DNA from 3 places in the Marinomonas sp. ABL3_031 genome. Region 3 is predicted to be linked to each of the others. Evidence: predicted binding sites of a transcription regulator. Region 3 holds the regulator's gene; each other region holds the start of a gene.
The links. The regulator LexA, encoded in region 3, represses DNA repair genes until DNA is damaged. The targets are predictions, from matches to a motif close to TACTGTNTANNTANACAGTA.

Region 1 (4,614 bases), on a different contig from region 3:
AAAGCAAAAAGAGCGATATCTTTAGCTCAACAAACAAGAGCAGGCTATGTATATGTGATCTCTAATAAGCTGTCTTTTGGCGATGGAGTAGTAAAAATAGGAATGACAAGACGTGCTGACCCATATGATCGTGTAAAAGAGTTAGGAGATGCTTCAGTCCCCGAACTTTTTGATGTCCATGCATTTGCATTTACTGAAGATGCACCAACACTTGAACGATTCTTACATAACAGATTTTCAGATCAAAGGGTGAATCTGGTAAATGGAAGGAAGGAGTTCTTTTTCGCTTCGGCTGATGAAGTTATTACAGAAATGAAGCACTATGAAGGTAAGTACGAGCTAAATGAAATAGTAGCCCCTGTTTAGCTTGGTATCGCCGACAGTTAGCTATCCAAAAGATAGGTGCCCATCACAATCAAGCGGGTTAGAGTTACATTAACTATGCTTCCAACATCCATTCTCATTTATAGCAGACAAATCTTAATTTTCCACTCACCAAACAAAAAGCCCCGATATACGGGGCCTTCAGAAACAAACTTTACACTTTTAGTCTCAGGTAAATCCTAGAACGGAATATCGTCATCAAAGTCGTCAAAGTTTGGCGCTTGTTGTGGCTTTTGCTGCTGTGGCGCTTTTTGTTGTGGCGCTTGCTGCGGAGCCTGTTGAGGTTGGTTACCCCAGCTACCAAAAGATTGTGGCTGCGCTTGTTGTTGCGGAGCTTGTTGCTGTGGCGCTTGACCGTAGCCGCCTTGTGCTGGCTGCTGGTTAAAGCCGCCTTGTGGCGCACGCTGTTGCGGTGCTTGTTGTTGTGGTTGCTGTTGCGGTTGTTGCGGCGCTTGGTTAAAGCCACCTTGTGGCATTTGTTGCTGTGGCGCTTGACCGTAGCCACCAGCTTGACCTTGCATGTTGTCGTAACCACCAGCAGAAGGAGCCGCACCATCGTTACGACCGTCTAGTAGTTGCATTTCGCTGGCAATGATTTCTGTGGTGTAACGTTTGATGCCGTCTTTTTCCCACTCACGGGTGCGCAACGACCCTTCAACATAGACTTTTGAGCCTTTCTTGATGAAGTCACCAGCGATTTGACCTAGACGGTAGTTACCACGGTCCATGAAAGACACTCGGTGCCATTCAGTACGCTCTTGCATCTGGCCTGTTTGCTTATCGCGCCAGCTTTCGGTGGTCGCTAGGCTGACGTTTGCCACGGCGCCACCAGATGGCATGAAACGCACTTCGGCATCGTTGCCGGCGTTACCTACAATTATTACTTTGTTTATTCCACGTGCCATGACGTTCTCCAACTGAAATTAGTTCTTTCTTTATACATTAGCTTGTGGCGCAAGTTGCACCAAGGCTGCTTTATCTAGCTGTTTTTTGTCCACTTTAAGATAAGCGGTTTGTTCATCTTCGAATAGTTGCATGCCTTCCACTCCTTGGACGCTTGCAAGTTGTTCGGCCAGCACTGAGATTTCTGTGCTGGTCATCTTGGGTAGGCTAAAGGCTAAGCTGGTCAATTGGCGCGGTGCCGGTTGCACCATACTGACCACAGACCAAGCGATAAAAACCGCGCCTACCACGAAAAAGACGCCTTCATTCACATGATGTTGCAACAGCCAGCCACCGCCTGCGCCGCCAATGAAGGAACCAATAAATTGATGGGTTGAAAAGACCCCCATTGCAGTACCACGATACCCAACAGGCGCTAATTTGCTGACCATTGAAGGCAATACCGCTTCCATAGCATTAAAGCCAATAAAGTACCCCCACAATAACACAGCAAACAGCCAAAACAAGGTGGCGTATTGTAAACCAATTGAGCTGATACCCAACAGGATAAATACACCAATAAGGACTTGTTTCATCTTACCTTTGGCCTCGGCAATGATGACCAAGGGCAACATGCCAACGAAGGCAAAGCCCATGATCGCCAAGTAAAGCCAGCTGTGCTGAGAGAGAGGTAACGCGAACTCATTGATCAGACGCCCAGGCACCACGACAAAAATGGCGGTTAAACTCGCATGCACAAATAACACGCTGACATTTAAATAACGCAAACGAGCGTTCTTCATCACCGCCCCTAAGGCGACTAGGCTCGGTGTGGTATCGCGACGAAAGGTATGTTGCACACTGTTTGGCACAGCAAAAACGATCAACAAAATGCCGACAAAAGATAAGGCAAACGACAAATAGAACAAGCCCGACAAGCCAACCAAGGCAAATAACCAAGGGCCAAACACCAGCGACAACATAAAAGAAGCCCCAATGCTCACCCCAACGCTCGCCATGGCTTTGGTGCGATTCTGCTCACGGGTCACATCACTCAGTAAGGCCATTAAGGTACTGGCAATAGCACCTGCCCCCTGAACCGCACGACCTATGATCAGCGTATTGATGTCGTCGGCGTTAGCACAGATTAAGCTGCCCAGCGCAAACAACAATAAGCCGATGACAATAACGCGTTTGCGGCCAATCTTATCCGACCACATGCCCATGGGGATTTGCAGGCTGGCTTGGGTTAAACCATAGATGCCAATGGCCGTACCAATGAGTGCCGCGTCGGCTCCGCTCAGGCCATCGGCTGCTACGCTAATCACTGGCATGATGAGGAATAAGCCCAACATGCGGAACAAATAAATCAACGCTAAGGCAAGAACTGAACGACGTTCGAGTAGATCCATAAGGAGGTCACAACCACTTAACTTGAGGGTTAAGGAAAAAAGATGCTAATTTTACCGAATTTACCGTTGAAGCTCCATGTTAACTACTGTAAAAATAGACAGTTATTTTATTAAATGCAGAGTGACTTCTGTTGATCCGTTTTCTTTGGAGACCCATGGATACCATTACCATACGCGGGGCCCGCACCCACAACCTGAAAAATGTGGATTTAGACATTCCAAGAGACAAGCTTGTTGTCATCACGGGCTTATCAGGCTCTGGTAAATCCTCTCTCGCTTTTGACACTTTATACGCAGAGGGGCAACGTCGCTATGTAGAGTCTTTGTCTACCTACGCAAGACAGTTTTTGTCTATGATGGAGAAACCCGACATAGACCATATTGAAGGTTTGTCACCCGCCATTTCCATTGAGCAGAAGTCGACTTCTCATAACCCGAGATCGACCGTTGGTACCATTACCGAAATCTACGATTATTTGCGTTTGCTGTTTGCTCGTGCTGGTCAACCACGTTGTCCTGATCACGGTGAACCATTGGAAGCACAAACCATTTCACAAATGGTGGACAAGGTAATCTCTCTTCCCGAAGACACCAAGATGATGCTGTTAGCGCCCATTGTGAAAGATCGCAAAGGTGAGCACTTACACACCATTAATGATTTATTATCCAAAGGCTTTATTCGCGCTCGCATCGACGGCATTGTGGTCGACTTAGACGATGCCCCAGCCTTGGAAAAAAACAAAAAACATACCATTGAAGTGGTTATTGATCGCTTTAAAGTGCGCCCTGACCTGCAGTTGCGTTTGGCTGAATCCTTCGAGACCTGTTTGGAATTGTCGGATGGCATCGCCAAAGCCATCAACATGGACGCACCAGAAGAAGAGTATATTTTCTCCAGTAAATTCGCTTGTCCTGTGTGTGGCTACAGCCTAACGGAACTCGAGCCGCGTTTGTTCTCCTTCAATAATCCAAATGGCGCTTGTCAAACCTGTGACGGTTTGGGCACACACCAGATGTTTGATCCTGAGCGCATCATTCAGGACGACACACTGACCTTAGCAGAAGGTGCCATTCGCGGTTGGGGACGACGCAGCATTTTCTATTATCAGCAGCTTACCGCTCTTGCCAATCACTATGGCTTTGATATCGATACGCCTTATAAGGACATTCCGGACAATTTTAAAAAGCGCATTTTGCATGGTTCAGGCAGCGACAAAATTAGCTTTGTTTACATCAATGAGCGCGGCGATAAGATGACGCGATCTCACGCCTTTGAAGGTGTGATTCCGAATCTACAACGTCGTTATCATGAAACCGAATCGGATAGCGTGCGTGATGACTTGGCTAAGTACATCAGTGTGCAACCTTGTCCTGATTGTCATGGTTCACGTTTGAACCGCTCAGCGCGAAATGTCTTCATTCAAGAACAAACCTTACCTGAGATAGTGACCTACTCTATTTCAGACTGCTTGAACTATTTTGAAAACTTACAGCTAACGGGCGCAAAAGCCGAAATTGCCGCCAAGATTCTGAAAGAAATCCGCGATCGTCTGACTTTCTTGGTCAACGTGGGTCTGGAATATTTAACACTCGACCGCAAAGCTGACTCTCTGTCGGGTGGTGAGGCGCAGCGTATTCGACTGGCAAGCCAAATTGGCGCTGGTTTAGTTGGCGTAATGTACATTTTGGATGAGCCTTCTATTGGCTTACACCAGCGTGACAATGAACGTCTTATCGCCACACTGACTCGTTTAAGAGATTTGGGCAACACCGTTATTGTGGTAGAACACGATGAAGACGCCATCCGCATTGCCGACCACGTTGTGGATATTGGCCCGGGGGCTGGTGTGCACGGTGGACAAGTCATTGCCAGCGGCACACCGCAAGACATTATGGATTGTGAGTCCTCTATTACCGGCAAGTTCCTAACAGGCGA
Region 2 (4,614 bases), on a different contig from region 3:
ATTTGGCGCATGGCCAATCAGAGCGTGTTTATCAGTGCGAGCAAGATTGGCTTAATTTTAAGCGTATCATGGCAACAAAGGGGCTATCTGATCATCAAGATGAGGTTATTGCTTTATGGAATATGGTACATCTTCAAACGTCAGCAACTGGCTCAGATGAAAAATATTTTTTATTGAGCAATATTGCTGGCGGATTAAATTTGCCATTGCTTGATAAGGGTAAAAAACTGGGGGATCTTGTTTTGATTTCGCCTAGTACACCAATAGGACAAATGCTTATGAATAAGAGCGAAGGTGACACAGTGCTTATTCCAAAAGCAGGGCAACAGATTGAATTTGAAATTGTGAATATCAAATGATGACTTCTAAGACACAAATTTTGTTCTACCTATAGAGAGTCGGCTTAGCTTCGCATATAATGCGTGACCTTTAAATTATTCAGTGAAACTGGCACTAGATAGAATCGCGTCATTAATGGCGACTGTTTGGCCAGAAAACATACTAAGAACACTAGACTCTCTTACTGAGACGGTAATAGGAAAGAAATTATGCGCAGCCATTATTGCGGCGAATTAAATGCTTCTAACATTTCACAAGAAATTACTTTATGCGGTTGGGTTCATCGTCGCCGTGATCACGGTGGTGTTATCTTTCTAGACGTGCGTGATCGTGAAGGTATTACTCAGGTTGTATTTGACCCAGATCGTGCTGACAGCTTTGCTTTGGCCGACAGCGTACGTAACGAATACGTTATTAAATTGACTGGTTTGGTTCGTGCTCGTCCTGAGGGCACCATCAATCCAAACATGCGTACTGGTGAAATCGAAGTATTAGGCACTAGTCTAGAAATTCTAAACGCAGCGCAAACTCCGCCTTTCCAGTTAGACGAACACCAAGCGGTTGGTGAAGACATTCGTCTTAAAAATCGTTTTATCGATTTGCGTCGCCCCGAAATTCAGCAAAAAATGCGTTTTCGTTCAAAAGTAACGTCTGTTTTGCGTCGTTACCTTGATGACAATGGTTTCTTGGATATTGAGACGCCAATTTTGACGCGTGCCACGCCTGAAGGCGCCCGTGATTACTTGGTGCCTAGTCGTACTCATCAAGGCAGTTTCTTTGCTTTGCCACAGTCACCACAGTTGTTCAAGCAATTGTTGATGGTGTCTGGTTTTGATCGTTATTACCAAATCGCAAAATGTTTCCGTGACGAAGATTTGCGTGCAGATCGTCAGCCAGAATTTACCCAAGTGGACATTGAAACTTCTTTCATGTCTGAAGAACAAATCATGAGCATGACGGAAGAAATGATCGTGAATTTGTTCAAAGAATTGATGGATATTGATCTTGGTGCTTTCCCACGTATGCCTTACTCAGAAGCCATGGAAAGCTACGGCAGTGACAAACCAGATTTACGTATTCCATTAACGCTAGTCACTGTATCTGACTTAATGGCTGACGTTGACTTTAAGGTCTTCTCTGGTCCTGCAACTGATCCGAAAGGTCGTGTTGCTGCATTGAAAGTGCCTGGCGGTAATAGTCTAACGCGTAAGCAAATCGACGATTACACTAAGTTTGTTGGTATTTACGGTGCGAAAGGTTTGGCTTACATCAAGGTGAACGATAAGTCTAACCTAGAAGAAGGTTTGCAATCTCCTATTGTCAAATTCTTACCAGTGGAAGTACGTGCTGCTCTACTAGAGCGTTTAGAGGCGCAAGATGGCGACTTGATTTTCTTTGGTGCTGACTCAGCGAAAATCGTTAACGAAGCCCTTGGTGCATTGCGTTGTAAGTTGGGTGAAGACATGGATCTTTACACGTGCGAATGGGCGCCGCTTTGGGTAGTTGACTTCCCAATGTTTGAAGAAACAAGTGATGGTGGTATCACAGCTATTCACCACCCATTCACTGCGCCTTCTTGCTCTCCAGAAGAATTGAAAGCGAATCCATTAACGGCTTTGTCTCAAGCATACGATATGGTACTTAACGGTACTGAGCTTGGTGGTGGTTCTATTCGTATTCACCAAGCTTCTATGCAGGAAGCGGTATTTGAATTGCTCAATATCAGTGAAGAAGAGCAAGAAGAGAAATTTGGTTTCTTGTTGGATGCATTGAAGTTTGGTGCGCCGCCACACGGTGGTTTGGCTTTCGGTTTGGACCGTCTGGTTATGCTGATGACTGGCTCAAGCTCCATCCGTGATGTGATTGCTTTCCCGAAAACTCAGAGTGCCACTTGTTTGTTAACTCAAGCGCCAGGTGAGGTGAGTGAGAAGCAACTAAAAGAACTGAGCATTCGTGTTCGTAAGCCAGTTGCAGAGTAAGAATTGCATGGTAAGCGATAGATTTCAGTTGCTTGCTGTTAGGGAAACGAAAGAATAACGTAAAAGGCCGCAAAAATGTGGCCTTTTTTGTATTTACAGATTGCATCTCTACTGAAGCCCTGTTGAAATATACAGTGATTTTATAACGCATGAGAAAACCATGGCGCAAACTCGAATTATGGCCATTGACCCAGGTTCACGTGTGACGGGCTTTGGCATTATCGATATCATTAATGGCAAGCCAAATTATGTAAACAGTGGCTGCATTCGTTTGCCTGATGAAGATTTATCCGTCAGGTTGAAACATATTTTTAATGGTGTGGAGTCCTTGTTAAAAGAATTTCAGCCAACCGAATTTGCTATTGAAGAAGTCTTTATGGCAAAGAATGCCAACTCAGCATTGAAACTTGGTCAAGCAAGGGGAGCTGCCATTGTTGCGGCCTCACTGCAAGAATTAGTGGTGAATGAATATGCCGCACGACGAGTGAAGCAGTCTGTTGTCGGCAACGGTAATGCCGACAAAGCACAGGTTCAAAGCATGGTGCAATTATTATTAGACTTGACGGAAAAACCGCAAGCCGATGCGGCAGATGCGCTGGCGATTGCGCTTTGTCATGCCAATACCCGCACGTCTGGTGGTTTGGAATACGGCACAGGTAAACGTGCTGGTAGAACGGCCAAGCGCTGGTCAGAACAAGATGTAAGGAAAATGATGTGATAGGTCGAATTGTCGGAATCTTGGTGGAAAAAGCCCCACCAGAACTGTTAGTTGACGTGCAGGGGGTTGGTTACGAGATCAGTGCCTCAATGACCACCATTTACGATTTACCTCAAACTGGTGAACAAGTCGTTTTGTTTACCCATCTCATTGTCAAAGAAGATTCTCATGCCTTGTTCGGTTTTTCAGATAAGAGTGAGCGCGCTCTGTTTCGTATCTTGATTAAGGTGAATGGCATAGGGCCCAAAATGGCGCTCGCTATCCTTTCAAGTATGTCGTCAGAAGAATTGATCGCCAATGTTCAGGATTCTGACGTTACGGCATTAACTCGTATTCCTGGTGTTGGAAAGAAAACGGCTGAACGGCTGATAGTGGAATTACGAGATAAATTGGGACAAGCAGCGAAAACCGATTTGTTTGCTGCGCCAACGGTTCTTCGTCAAGTGCAGGCTGACCCTCGTCAAGAAGCAGAGGCCGCTTTGATCGCCTTGGGTTATAAACCTCAAGAGGCTGCTAAAGCGATTGCAGCTGTGCCGGTGGATGGTGCTGACAGTGAAACGGTCATCAAAGCGGCACTTCAAGGGATGTTGAGGAAATAGTATGATCGAACAAGACCGTATTATCTCGGCAGAATTAAAAGGCAGTGATAGACAAGTTGATAGGGCAATACGACCACAAGCTTTAGCCGAATACATAGGTCAGCCTGTGGTGCGTGAGCAGATGGAAATTTTCATCCAAGCGGCTCGTCAGCGAGGTGAACCCCTTGATCACACCTTGGTGTTCGGCCCTCCAGGATTAGGTAAAACGACCTTAGCGCATATCATTGGCAATGAAATGGGAGCGGATGTGAAAACTACCTCTGGGCCTGTTTTAGAAAGGGCTGGAGATCTGGCGGCGCTGTTAACCAATTTAAATGAAGGCGATATTCTGTTCATCGATGAAATTCATCGTCTTAGCCCCGCCATTGAAGAAGTACTTTATCCCGCAATGGAAGACTACCAATTGGATATCATGATAGGAGAGGGGCCAGCGGCTCGTTCAATAAAAATTGAACTCCCGCCTTTTACGCTTGTCGGAGCTACAACGCGAGCGGGTTTGTTAACCTCTCCTTTGCGTGATCGTTTTGGTATTGTGCAACGTCTTGAGTTTTATGATGTTGAATCTCTTACAACGATAGTAACCCGATCTGCAGGTAAAATGGGTGTCGATCTGGATGAGTCAGGTAGCTTTGAAGTGGCTCGCCGCTCTCGCGGAACGCCGCGTATTGCTAATCGATTATTACGACGAGTAAGAGATGTTGCACAAGTAGAAGGCGCTGAGCTAGTCGGACAAAAAGTTGCTCAACGGGCATTAGATATGTTAAGTGTAGACAGTCAGGGATTCGATCATTTAGATAGACGTATGTTATTGACTATGATAGAAAAGTTTGACGGTAGGCCAGTAGGCTTGGATAGTGTTTCTGCCGCGCTTGGGGAGGACAAGGACACGATTGAAGATGTGATAGAGCCGTTTCTAATTCAACAAGGCTTTGTTATTCGAACACCTCGTGGTCGTCAGGTGACCAAACGAGCTTATGAA
Region 3 (4,614 bases):
ACGCGGCCGTTTTGCCCGTACCGGTTTGCGCTTGACCTATGATGTCATAGCCTTGCAAAGTTGTAGGTAATGTTTCTGCCTGAATTTCGCTGCAATACTCAAACCCCATTTCGGCAATGGATTTCAAAACACGATCAGGTAAATTCAAGTCATGGAAGCGCAATTTACCCTCCAGTTCTGGCACCTGAAAATCTTCAATAGACCATACACCTTGCGCCGCTTTAGCCGTATCCTTACTTGTGTTGCTCGTCTTACCTTGAGCCTTTCTTGGTCGTTTGCTTGGACGACGATTACGTTTCGGTTTCGCGTTACTGTCTGGTGTTACATCTTGATTTTGGTTTTCCATAATGGAACTTTGCACTTCTTCTGTTTAAGGTTAATTATCCGAGCAGGCAGTGTACCTAATTGCTATGGCTTTATCATCTTTTCATTTGCAATCGACCTCAGCTAACCACGTAATTATCTATTTTTTACGAGTTAAACCTGCCGATAAGGAGGCAAACTTTGAATCAATTGGCTACCATAACGTTTGGTTTTGAGACGTTTATCTAATATATGAATATCACCTGAATCCTTCTCGCTACGCAGCAATCGCCCTGTCGCTTGTACTAAGCGTAATGAAGCATCTGGTATGGTAATTTCCATAAAAGGATTGCCACCACGTTTTTGAATCCACTCAGCTAAAGTCGCTTCCACTGGATCGTCTGGCACGGCAAACGGAATCTTGGCAATGTAGACAGACGTTAAGTAATTTCCAGGCAAATCCACGCCTTCCGCAAAACTCGCCAAACCAAATAACAAACTGCCCTTATTCTCATCCACTCGTGCCTTATGAGAGTCCAATATCACACGTTTCGACTGCTCTCCTTGAATGAGCATAATGTCTTTCAATGATTCATTGACGGCTTGCGCTACCTCTTCCATCTGACGACGAGAAGAAAACAGCACCAAACTGGCCTCGTCCACATCAATGTTGTCATTCAAGTAGGTAACGATTTCTTTGGTATGCTGTTCAACTTGATTCGGCTCAGAGACCATATCAGGAATCCGCAAGCGGCCTTTATTTTGAAAATCAAAAGGGCTCATTACTCGCAAATATTCACTCTCACGAGGCACACCTGAACGCATATTAAAGCGATGAAATTGATTCAAGGCTGTCAGAGTGGCCGAGGTCACCACAGCACCAAAACATTTGTCCCATAACTGTTGATGCAGCGTGTTAGCAGCCAAAATGGGGGACGCGCCAAGCTCAATATCTTGCTCCATCCCCTGTCCGGAGAGAATCAGCCATCTTGCATTCGGTGGATATTGTTCATCATCGGCTGAAGAGTAAAGCTGCCATAGGCCAATACTTTGTTCTATACGACCTAAAATTGCCCCTAGAATTGGCTGCCAAGTTTCAGCCACTTCAGGCGTCACACCCATGCCTTCATTCTGTTTGGCTTTTTTGCATTCGTCTTGAATGCTTTCGACACTATTAAATAACTTTTGATAACTGGTACTCAAACTGTAGGCAAGTTGGCGTAATTCATCTGGCACCACACCAAATTCAAATCTGTGTTGATTGTTATCCTGATCCAAGCCCAAGCCATTAATATAGGGCGATAAGCCTTGCTGCGCGTATTGAATAAAATTGACTATGGTTTGAATTTGCTGAGGAATTTTAATCAATAGCTGCCCAGTCAAACTCACTTCGTCGCTTAAATCTTGCTTAAGATTCACCAAATTCTTTTCCAGCTGACGAAGCCAACTGATGCTTTGTTGCAATCGAACGTCATGACGAAAATGCCCAATGGCTTTATCGGGTAAATGATGACCTTCATCAAACACATAAATGGTTTCTTTCGGTGGCGTCAAAATCGCACCGCCACCAAGGGACAAATCTGCTAAGACTAAATCGTGGTTGGCAACAATCACATCCGCCACCTCAATTTCTGCACGGGCTTTGAAAAAAGGACACGCTGAATAGTTGGCACAATTTCGGTTGGTACATTGCTGGTGATCTGTGGTCAAGCGGCGCCAATCTTGCTCGCGAATAATACCTTCCCAATTATCCTTATCACCATCCCATTTACCTCTGCTTAGGGCCTCATCCATCTCCTGATACAAGAGAGTATTCACATCATCCGATTGCAAATGCTGTTCAAATAAACCTGCGAACATATCGTCCATGCTTTGCTCTTCAGCACTCAGATACCCCTCCAGATTATTAAGGCAGAGATAGCGGCCTCGCCCCTTTGCCAATGTGTATTTAAAACTTATTTCTGTATGCTGCAAAATATCTGGCAGGTCTTTGTGCAAAATCTGCTCTTGCAATGCGACAGTTGCCGTAGAGATAATGAGCTTAGCACCTCGCGCCTTAGCAATCGGAATCGCAGCCAAACAATAAGACAAGGTTTTACCCGTCCCCGTACCAGCTTCCACTACCGCAACGTGCTTTTCACCTAAGCGCTCACCTTCACTGCCCTGTTTAATGTTTCCCAAAGTGCGAGCAATTGCCCCTATCATTTGGCGCTGTCCTACCCGAGGTTTATGAGATTTGGCATCCAGCATATTTCGGTAAGCGGATTGGATTTTATTTTTTAATTCGTCTGAAAGCATTTATTTTATTGAGAATCGTTAAGAATGCTGTATATAATAACAGTTACTGTATAAACAACCAGAAAAAGCCATGATTAAATTAACCAAAAGACAATCTGATGTACTCGATACCATTCGCGAATTTATCAATGAAACCGGATTCCCACCAACACGTGCGGAAATCGCGAATAGACTTGGCTTCAAATCACCCAATGCCGCAGAAGAACACCTAAAAGCCCTTTGCAAAAAAGGTGCAATCGAAATGCTGTCAGGCGCTTCTCGTGGAATTCGCTTAATCGAATCAAACGAAAGTGCCAATCAAGAAGACGATCTGGGTCTACCTGTCATTGGTAAAGTGGCGGCAGGATACCCTATCTTGGCACAAGAAAACATAGATACTCATGTTACTGTGCCAGCCAATATGTTTTCCCCCAAAGCGGATTACTTTTTATCCGTCTCCGGTACCAGTATGAAAAACATCGGCATCATGGAAGGAGATTTGCTCGCGGTACACAAAACCAATACCGTCCGTAACGGTCAAATTGTGGTGGCAAGAATTGGCGATGAAGTGACGGTAAAACGCTTTGAACAAAAAGGTCGTATCGTTCGTCTGATTCCAGAAAACGAGGATTATCAAGACATAGTAGTAGACTTAGAGAGCGAAGAGTTTGCTATTGAAGGCTTATCTGTGGGCGTCATCCGTCAGGGTCTATAACTCTTCCTCACTTAAATAACTTGTAAAAAAAGGTGGCCATGGCCACCTTTTTTTTATCGCTATCTCTTTCTAACAACAGACTAATGAAGAATTTTTGGACGCAGATCTTCTTCTAGATACTCTACACCTTCGTCCATCACTGATTCGTCTGAATAGACATAATCAATACCCGCATGGAACATGCATTTTGCCAATTCAAAATATCGGTCTTGCAGGTAAGACTTGGTTTTATCGGAGATTTTTAAGGTCGCCAACGGCTCTGTTTCCTCGCCATTGCCACTGGCTGGGCGCAAAACAATGTCGCCGTTATCCAGCTCAACAATTTCAAGGTAAGATTCTTTCATACTAATACTCTGAGGATTCTTCTCTAAAACGTAACACCAAGTCTGTTAGCTTAGACAAATACAAAGTTAATGATGCACTGTCATCACTGCCCACGCCAATCAAATTTGTACGATCAACCGCGCTTTGATTCATACGGCAATCAAGCTGTTGCTGATAAAGTGATATTAATTGACTGCACCAAGAAGACGATTGCTGCAACAAATCGTTTAGCTCTAATAGCACAGGCACCAAAGATTGTTTGGCTTGCGCCTCAGCCAATAAGCCAGACGCATCTAGCTTGCCTGTTAAACGATAAGCCAATTTCACCTCCTGCAACAAACCGTTTAAGGCACTGCGCAATTGAAACATGGCGGAACTTTCTAAACTCGAGACCAGCCAAGTTTCTTCACTTGACTGGGCTAATTGTATAAGGCGACGCGCCGCGTCTAACCTTTGATTGGTAGTACTGGCACTACTGGCAAGACTCATTTTTTCTTCTTGCCCTCTTCAATCTTCCATTTACCACCATCATAGAACGCCTTCCATCCAGTTGGCTTGCCTTCTTCGGTTTCCGTCATTATGTATTGCTCTTTGGTTTTACGACTGTAACGAATTAGAGTCGGACGCCCTTCTGAATCCTTCACTGGCGCAGCGGCAAAGAAGTGATATTTAGGGTCAATCTGATCCATGTACGGCAATAACTCTTTCACATAAGGTGCGCGAGTTTCACGCTTACGAGGAAACTGACTGGCCGCAAGAAATAACCCCGTTGCACCATCGCGCAATACATAGTGGTCTTCCACTTTTTGACAAGCCAAGTCCGGCATAGGGACAGGATCCATTTTCGGCGGCGCCACTTCACCATTCTTTAATAGCTTACGGGTGTTTTTACACTCTTCATTGGTACAACCAAAATACTTACCAAAGCGGCCAGTTTTTAGCTGCATTTCAGAAGAACATTTATCACACTCAATGACAGGGCCATCGTAACCTTT

Region 1: the regulator LexA is predicted to act here: its motif matches at 2,763-2,782, upstream of uvrA (excinuclease ABC subunit UvrA).
Region 2: the regulator LexA is predicted to act here: its motif matches at 2,436-2,455, upstream of ruvC (crossover junction endodeoxyribonuclease RuvC).

The regions. Positions count from the first base shown of each region.
Region 1 covers NZ_JBSWYU010000016.1:39,003-43,616, reverse strand. The annotation lists gene ACXAH2_RS15635 (GIY-YIG nuclease family protein) at 1-366, shown strand, start outside; gene ssb (single-stranded DNA-binding protein) at 564-1,289, opposite strand; gene ACXAH2_RS15625 (MFS transporter) at 1,320-2,678, opposite strand; gene uvrA (excinuclease ABC subunit UvrA) at 2,834-4,614, shown strand, end outside.
Region 2 covers NZ_JBSWYU010000012.1:75,225-79,838, reverse strand. The annotation lists gene ACXAH2_RS13540 (GreA/GreB family elongation factor) at 1-359, shown strand, start outside; gene aspS (aspartate--tRNA ligase) at 549-2,318, shown strand; gene ruvC (crossover junction endodeoxyribonuclease RuvC) at 2,479-3,036, shown strand; gene ruvA (Holliday junction branch migration protein RuvA) at 3,033-3,635, shown strand; gene ruvB (Holliday junction branch migration DNA helicase RuvB) at 3,637-4,614, shown strand, end outside.
Region 3 covers NZ_JBSWYU010000003.1:46,378-50,991, forward strand. The annotation lists gene ACXAH2_RS04675 (DEAD/DEAH box helicase) at 1-346, opposite strand, end outside; gene dinG (ATP-dependent DNA helicase DinG) at 478-2,601, opposite strand; gene lexA (transcriptional repressor LexA) at 2,672-3,295, shown strand; gene ACXAH2_RS04690 (hypothetical protein) at 3,376-3,639, opposite strand; gene ACXAH2_RS04695 (DUF6586 family protein) at 3,641-4,108, opposite strand; gene topA (type I DNA topoisomerase) at 4,105-4,614, opposite strand, start outside.